One region of the Sporomusa sp. 246TCP1 genome, then DNA from elsewhere that is predicted to be linked to it. Evidence: riboswitches for the same ligand, from Rfam matches in the RefSeq annotation. Region 1 holds a riboswitch; the other holds the start of a gene.
The links. A riboswitch is a leader RNA that binds a small molecule or an ion and turns the genes downstream of it on or off. The one in region 1 is predicted to bind molybdenum cofactor.
Positions count from the first base shown of each region.

Region 2: another riboswitch for molybdenum cofactor. It lies ahead of AC1ECB_RS06000 (sigma-54-dependent Fis family transcriptional regulator); the one in region 1 lies ahead of AC1ECB_RS15830 (TonB-dependent siderophore receptor).

Region 1 is NZ_CM170492.1:3,329,975-3,334,057, reverse strand. It holds gene AC1ECB_RS15845 (lasso peptide biosynthesis protein) at 1-366, opposite strand, end outside; gene AC1ECB_RS15840 (hypothetical protein) at 558-752, opposite strand; gene AC1ECB_RS15835 (heavy-metal-associated domain-containing protein) at 1,740-1,949, shown strand; molybdenum cofactor riboswitch at 2,050-2,166, shown strand; gene AC1ECB_RS15830 (TonB-dependent siderophore receptor) at 2,346-4,083, shown strand, end outside.
Region 2 is NZ_CM170492.1:1,200,035-1,204,117, forward strand. It holds gene AC1ECB_RS05990 (alpha/beta fold hydrolase) at 1-202, shown strand, start outside; gene AC1ECB_RS05995 (molybdopterin-binding protein) at 518-1,543, opposite strand; molybdenum cofactor riboswitch at 1,762-1,876, shown strand; gene AC1ECB_RS06000 (sigma-54-dependent Fis family transcriptional regulator) at 2,059-4,083, shown strand, end outside.

The DNA of each region.
Region 1 (4,083 bases):
AGCGTTCATTGTCGCTTTTCGGGCAATTATAACTTGTGATTGAAGCCCTAAGTATCTTAAAGACGCGCAAATCGCGATAGATCGTTCTAGGCATAAGGCTTCTTTATGAATTAGATTAATGAAAACTTGAGTCCAAGAGACAATAGTTCTTGCAAACAAATGCTCTTGAATTTCATTAGAAAAATTATATTTCCTGTAAGGTTGTATTTTTTTTAAAAAATTAATGGCCTCGGTAGCGCCTTTCTTTTTGTAAAGGCGCAATAAGTAGAGAGTAGTGAAAAGAATTCTGGTTTTTAGAATAAAATTGATAGCCGGTACATCAATAATTGTGGATTGACCGGTAATTAATAATTGTGCATATTTCATGTCAACCACCTCATTTCAAAAATACAGGGTATTAAAGCCACAACTGATTAAAATAGCGCACTTTTTACCAACCCCATTTGCCCGAAGAGAACCTACGGGACGAATTGATTATGGCACATGCTGCCGGAGATTACTGGTAGCATGTGCCGTGCGATGCAGACTCTAGTAAAATAGTTTGACGAAAACTCTCTTTATAAAGGCTGAGCGTCACCGTAGGGACAGTTGTGGGGATTTGGACATGGATATTGCTGACAATCTTTATTGCATTGTGAAGAAGTGTAGTAACCACTCCCGTCTACATTATCACTGTCCCCGTCTCCACCAACTAACTCTTCCATCTTACCGACTTTAGTAATTTCAGGTTCTTCAAACAACAGCTTTGTCACATTATTCCCTCCCTTCATAGATTTTTTGGTAACACTGCTTATCGCAGAATTATCCTAATTTTATAAGTAGTAAGAAAAATTGTAACTTGTGAACTGTAGTGGTTTCTACAACTAGTTATTATGCGGTCTAAAATCTTCTAAAAACTTGTATATATTAAGCTACTAATAATTTGATACAACTATTGATTTGCAACAATAACAGATTTAACCCAACATAACAAAATCAATTATGCTATTGAACATGTTTATATTTGTTTGTGTTTACAACAAATAATACATTAAAAGGTAATTTGTTACAAGTAGGTATTTTTATATAACCTACTAATACAAAAGTACCTAGGAATATAAGTTCAAGTATAAGTTTTCTATCACGCACGTAACGATACGATTTCTATTAAGCGATTTATTGATCCACTTGCGGCTCTTATTTTTATATGAGATTTTATGTTAAGATATGAGAGTCGCGGAGGCTTTATAATACAAGGGGTGTCAAGTACAAAACCCGGCACAGGTGACCCCGTGCCCCGTACCCCGCACCCCGTACCCCGTACCCCCGGCTTTTGCCGGAAAAAGCGTTCCGCAGGAGAAAAGCCGGGCGGTATTCCGTTAAAAAATCCGTACTGTTTGAGCGTAAGTGAGTTTACGGATTTTAGGAATATCGCCCGGCTTTTCAGCTTTTAGACGCTTAGGGCCTAGACCTTTTGTTTTTTGGGATAATGCCAAAAGTAAAACGTCTCGCCATTATGCATGCACATCTTTATGCCAAGTAGGTATTTTTATATTAGTATGTTACATAAAAATACCTACTTGTAATAAAATTACAAAATAATATAAAATAAGCTAAGAAAAACAAAAATAATTGAAGTCAAAGTAAAAATAAGTCATATGATATTTGTTTAAATACAGTAAATTTAGCAACATAACTGTTTATTGTCAAATCCGTTTTTCGGGTGACAATTATAAAAAAGTTGTAGGGAGGTGAAAACAATGAGCCAGTCTGATCAAACAGTATTAAAAATTGAGGGCATGTCGTGCGGCATGTGTAAAGGTAAAGTGGAAAGAGCACTTCAAGGAATGCCTGGAGTTACAAGTGCGAGTGTTGATTTGGGGAAAAAAGAAGCAATTATAACCGGCTCTGCAAGTCATGCAGAGTATGTTAAAACAGTGGAAGATCTAGGGTTTAAGGTAGTTGGTTAACGAATACCTTTCTCAACAACAGCAGAGCATACAATATTGAATTATTCCAAATGCCACAAATCCAGCAGCTAGCAAATGTTGAAGTTCTTTTGATGTTGAATGGAATAGTAGACTCCGAGCCAATATTACCTCACTCTACAAGAATGGTAGTTGGCCTATGGGCATAATTGGAAACGGTTATGCCTCCCGTTTGGAAAGGAGCGCAATTTAGCGGACAAGTGCAAGCTTTATGTCTGTTTGTTCCCCTATGCACTAATTCGAAAAGATTGCCAAGCCGTTTCCGATGGTGACTGGCAATCTTTTTCGTTTTTGTCTAGTGGTAGACAAAAGGGTTATAGTGAGAACAATGCCGGTGTAGAGCGCTAAAAAAATTTGAAGAAGGAGGAGCGAGAAAAGATGAAAAAGAAAAAGCGAATGCGGGGTGGCGTTTTGACTTTGGCTGTTGTTTTGTCCTGCTGCATGTCGGGCATAGCAGTGGCGGAAGAGGCTGTCAAAACTGTGCCAGCGGAAGAAACTCAGACTGCCGCTGCCGGACAACAATCAGATCAGGCCCAAGAACAAGAGCAAGCGACTGACCAACAGGCTGCGCGCAAAGCCGATAATCAAACCACCGTAGCAAATAGTGCGCCGCAGACTGCGAATGTTCCGATAGCTGAGGTGGAGGTCAAGGCGAAAAAGGACAAGAAAAAACTGACTATAGGCCAGCAGCCCGATGCTGAAGGAGTCAATGAGTACCCTGTAACCAAAAGCTCCTCTGGCAGTAAGTCGGATGTAGAGAATAAGGATTTACCGCAGTCAATTACCGTTGTGGGACAAAAGATTCTAGAAGAGCAGCGGCCGACCACACTTGATGAGGTGTTGACTAATATCTCCGGAGTATTTGCAACCCGAAAGCAACCACAATATTGGGGTGGCAATTTGTATACCATCCGAGGCTTTGGGGGAAGTGCGTTTGACTCCGCCCTCTATGTAAATGGGTTATGGGACACTAGTTCTACCGTTGCTGGATGGACTGGGAACATTGACCGAATTGAGGTGCTCAAGGGACCTGCTGCGGTACTTTACGGAAATGGTTCGCCGGGCGGACTGATTAACATGATTACCAAAAAGCCGCTGCCTTTTTATAAATTTACCATCGGTACCGATTTTCGTTCATGGGGCGGTAAGTCACAGGACATCGATATGTCTCTGCCGCTGACGGAAGATAAAAAATGGCTGTCTCGAACTATTATTCAAAACGCTGACTATCGTTCTTTCCAGCGGGATGTAAAATTTAAGCGCTTTGACGGCAGTTTTGTTGTGCAGGGCCAGCCACGTGACGATACCACTTATACCTTCGAATTGGGTTATCATTATCACGACGGGCTAAACTACGGCGATGCCGGCAGTCTGCCGGCTACGGGAACCATCAGGGATCCGATCGGCTTGATACCTTATAATATGAACTATAACTGCCCGACTAACAAAACCAAATACATTGGACGTAGTGTTTCGGGTCAGATCGAGCACAAGTTCAATGATATCTGGACTCTTCGCTCGGCTTTGAGCTATAGCAAACGGTCGACTTTATCCAATTATCAGAGCAGTGGTACTGTAAATATTAATAATCTTACTATTGAGCAATATTGGGTATGTAAAGAGTGGTCAGATAATACCAAAGCATGGGATACTACTCTTAATGGGAAGTTTAAAGCTTTGGGGCTTAAGCACGACCTGACTTTAGGCTATACCTGGGCTAAATATACCGATATAGTACCTTATTGCTATTGGGATTATAATATGCCGGACATGTCCCTACTTAACCCTGTTTGGAGTACTCCGGTAAGAGATGAAAAATATAGTTGGCATAAGACCAGTCCCAGTATTGAGTATCGCAATGGCGGTTATCTATCGGATATATTGGAGATTTCACCCAAGCTTAAGCTGGCAGCCGGGATAAGTTATACCAGGCAAAAATGGAGTTACAATAGTAACCCCAACAACACCGGCTACAGCCGTAGATTGGGAGTAACCTATGATGCAGCGCCGGGGGTTACCTGGTTCACCGGATATTCAACTACCTATAACCCAGTAAGTCCCAAAGATAATGGCGTCAAAACTTTCTACTTTAAGCCGGAAACCGGGAATCAGATTG
Region 2 (4,083 bases), 2.1 Mb from region 1:
CCCTCAAAAGTGGGGGAGTGTTCCCAAAGTGTATATTAAAACTCTTAAAGATAATGCAATACCTCCTGATTTGCAAAAACAAATGCTTGCCGGATTTCCCAATACACTAGTGTGTGAATTAAATACGGGCCATTCTCCATTTTTCGTAGCACCGGAGGAATTGGCGGAAACGTTGCTGAGAATACACAAGGTGGAAAAATGAATAACTGAAATTCAAAATTACAGTTTCTTATACAGTCCGGAACTGAAACACTAGCAAACCCTTTGGTTATCAATTAATGTTAACCAAAGGGTTGCTAGTGTTTTAAAAGGTTATAACGAGGATAATATTTTAATCCTGGGTTAACTTCGTTGTAAGTTTGGTTAGTTCGCTCATTCCGGTGAAGTCGCGCCTAAAGTGTTCCAGGCGGCATTTGAAGCATAACATCAGCACCAAAATCCCAGATACCGGTAACCTTCGCTAAAGCAGATGGACGATGGTACGTAGTTGCAAAGAGTAAAAATTGACATTCATCACCTAACTGCCTTTACCAAAAGTGCAATGAGGGTATTGGCACAAATCACAATTGAAACAGTATCCCCCATGGGCCAAGCGAGTAATGTCTTTCCGGGTAATTTCCTCTCCTGCTAAAATACGAGGAACAAGCAAATCAAATATTGTTGTTTTGTGATACATCACGCAACCGGGTAAACCTAATACCGGAATATCGCCGATACAGGCAAGCATAAACATTGACCCCGGAAGTACTGGTGCTCCGTAAGCAATGACACAGCCGCCGGCCTCTTTAATTCCCGCAGGGGTTACATCATCCGGGTCAACCGACATCCCGCCGGTGGTTATAATCATTTCGGCCCCTTCTTTGATTAACGTTAGGATGGACTCAGAAATCATCGCAACATTATCATCAGAAAAGATCTGCCGTAAAATTTGACTGCCTAATTCCGTTATTTTTCTCTGTATAACAGGGCCAAACTGATCTTGTATGCGTCCATGATAAACCTCGCTGCCGGTGGTAACGACTCCTACCTTTAGCGATCTTAACGGTTTGATCTCCACGATTGGGAAAAACGCCTCACCTATTTTTTCCACATTGCGTATTTTGTCAGTATTAATTACCAGAGGAACAACCCGGCTGCCGGCAATAACGTCTCCGGCACCGACCATCTGATTTGAATGAATGGTAGCCAACACTATTTCATCAATGTCGTTTATTTTTTCTAATGCACTGGTATTAATTTTTAACAGACCCGCCATTTTCGCTCTAAGTTCAACCTTGCCTTCCACTGGCTCTGTCAAGGTAATGCCTTGGCCGGCAACGGCTTCGGCGATTCTAATTGCTGCAGCATTTTCATGCAAAGCATTCTCATTTATTTCCCAGACATATAAGTGCTCTTTCCCTAAATTTAGTAGTTTAGGTATGTCCTCGCTCTTTACTACATGACCTTTTTTAAATGCCCGGCCTTTTGACTTTCCGGGAACAATCTCTGTAATGTCATGGCACATTACCATACCTTCCGCTTCGTATACTGATACGACTTTCATCCGCTCAACTCCTTATAATTATGAAAGTACCTAGAACAAGCTGTACTATTTATATTATAAATAAAAAAGCAAAGTGCAGCAAAGGGAAATGGCACTATGCACACTGGTTATAATTTTCAAATATCGCATTAGACAGATAAATGTAACTCGTTGGAGAATATTTCATCGATGAGGCAGGATTTTAATCGCTAGTAACGAATAATATTGATGAATAACAGAATATTCATTAACTCCGAATCTGGTAGTCTAATGGAAACTACGACAACCAGATCGTTGGGTTTACCAGGAAACCGGTAAGCCTCCCGTTGCGGAAAGGAGTAAGTGCTACTATTTGAGGCAGAGCGCTCTCCTTTTTTTGCGTGCTCTGTCTTTTTATTTTCCCTATAAGCATAACTTTTTTAAAACCGGAACGAGGACAACAGCGGCTGCTGCTTAGTAAAAAGATTGGCACAAGCCGTATTTTCTTTATTTGCAGGACCTGATGTTACGTTAAAATTTAGACAGGAGGGTGACTTATGGCTGTGTATGCCGAAAACTCTATTGATAGTACCTGGGACGGATGGCTAAATTTTACAGCCACGCTAAAAAGTACTGACAAGAATTATAATTATTCTATCAGACCAGAAATTTGGGATTCATGGATAAGGTGCCGTCAAGCCAAGGTTAATCCCAATGATGATAGCATTCATCGCCAATTGGAAATTGCCAGTCTTCAGGTTATGTTGCGAAAAAACCGGGATCTTATTATTATTGCCAAACCCTTTATGGAAAACTTGTACCAGATTGTCGCAGGCTCTGGTTTTGTTGTGGCACTAACCGATACACGTGGTTATATTATGGAAATTTTTGGCGATAAGGATACCTTGACAAACCCAATGACGGCGAGTTTTTTTCAAGGTGCGAATTGGAGTGAAGCCGAAGCTGGTACTAACGCTATTGGTACAGCATTGATTACAGGGCAATCAATTCAGGTTTCAGGATCTGAGCATTACTGCCGCAAACATCACTGTTTGACCTGTTCGGCAGCCCCGATCATTGACGAGAAAGGGACAGTTATAGGAATTCTTGATGTTTCAGGCAAATCAGAGGCTGCTCATTTACATACACTGGGGATGGTGATGGCTGCAGCGGAAGCAATTATGGCTCAGCTAGGTATTAGAAAAAAAAATAAAGAACTAAGTGTAATTAATAATCGGTTGACAAGTATTTTCAATACTATGTCTGATGGCGTAATTATGGTTGACAATAATGGTGTTATTAGCGAACTGAACCCTGTTGCCAAAAATATACTTGGCATTGGCATAAATGACATTGAGGATACGCGTGGAATTCAGGTAGAAAGCATCTTAGGAGCTAAAAATTCCTTTGTTAGAAGAATGCTAATGTGTAAAGAATCCTGCGCAGACACTGAAATCATGCTTGACATCAACGGTGAGATTAGTCATTTTTGGGCATCAGGGGAGCCTGTTACCGATGAACAGGGAGCAGTGACAGGCGGTGTTATTATTCTACGGCCCATTAAACAAATTCAAAATTTGGTGAACCGGTTTAGCGGAAACTATGGGACTTTACAGTTTAGCGACATTATTGGCGAAAGTAAAGCTATTCTGGAAGCTGTCCGGATAGCCTCACTTGCCGCAAACTCACTATCCAGCGTATTGCTTCAAGGCGAAAGCGGTACAGGAAAAGAAATATTTGCTCAGGCTATCCACAATCGAAGTGAACGTAACACCGGACCCTTCATAGCTGTAAACTGCGGGGCTATACCCAGGGAACTTATTGGCAGTGAACTATTTGGCTATGCGGAGGGTGCCTTTACTGGGGCTAAGCGTGGGGGGAAGCCAGGTAAATTCGAGCTCGCCTGCGGCGGAACGCTGTTTTTGGATGAAATTGGCGATATGCCGTTGGAACAGCAAGTAGCGTTGCTGCGTGTATTGCAGGAGAGAAAAGTAAATCGAATTGGCTGTGATAAGGTAATCCCTGTTGATGTCAGGGTGATTTGTGCTACCAATAAAAGTTTATTGAAAGAAGTAGAAAAGGGGACCTTTCGCAAAGATCTATATTATCGGTTAGATGTTATATCGATCACAATACCGCCGCTGCGGGAACGTTCCGATGATATCGTAGCATTGTTTAACTATTTTTTAGAAAAGCAGGATAAGCATGACCGGAACTTTTTGGTTAGTCCGGAGGTTATTGACCGAATTGTACGATACGACTGGCCAGGAAATGTGCGTGAACTCCAGAATGTGGTGGAGCGAATTGTTAGTCTGACAGAAGGGCAGGTGGTAAATCTCGGGAATTTACCGAAAGAAATTTGTAATTGGCAACCAGCAAATACAGATAGCGAAAATGTGGTTTCTTCAAATTATCATGCTGCAGAATCTTTTTGCGGGAGAGAGGGGCGACAGGGGCGACGCTTCATGCTTGAAGAGCATGAAAGACAGGAAATACTGGAATTGCTTTTCAACCATCGAGGAAATGTTAGTCTGACAGCGCGCAGCATGGGAGTTTCGCGAAATACCTTGTACCGAAAAATG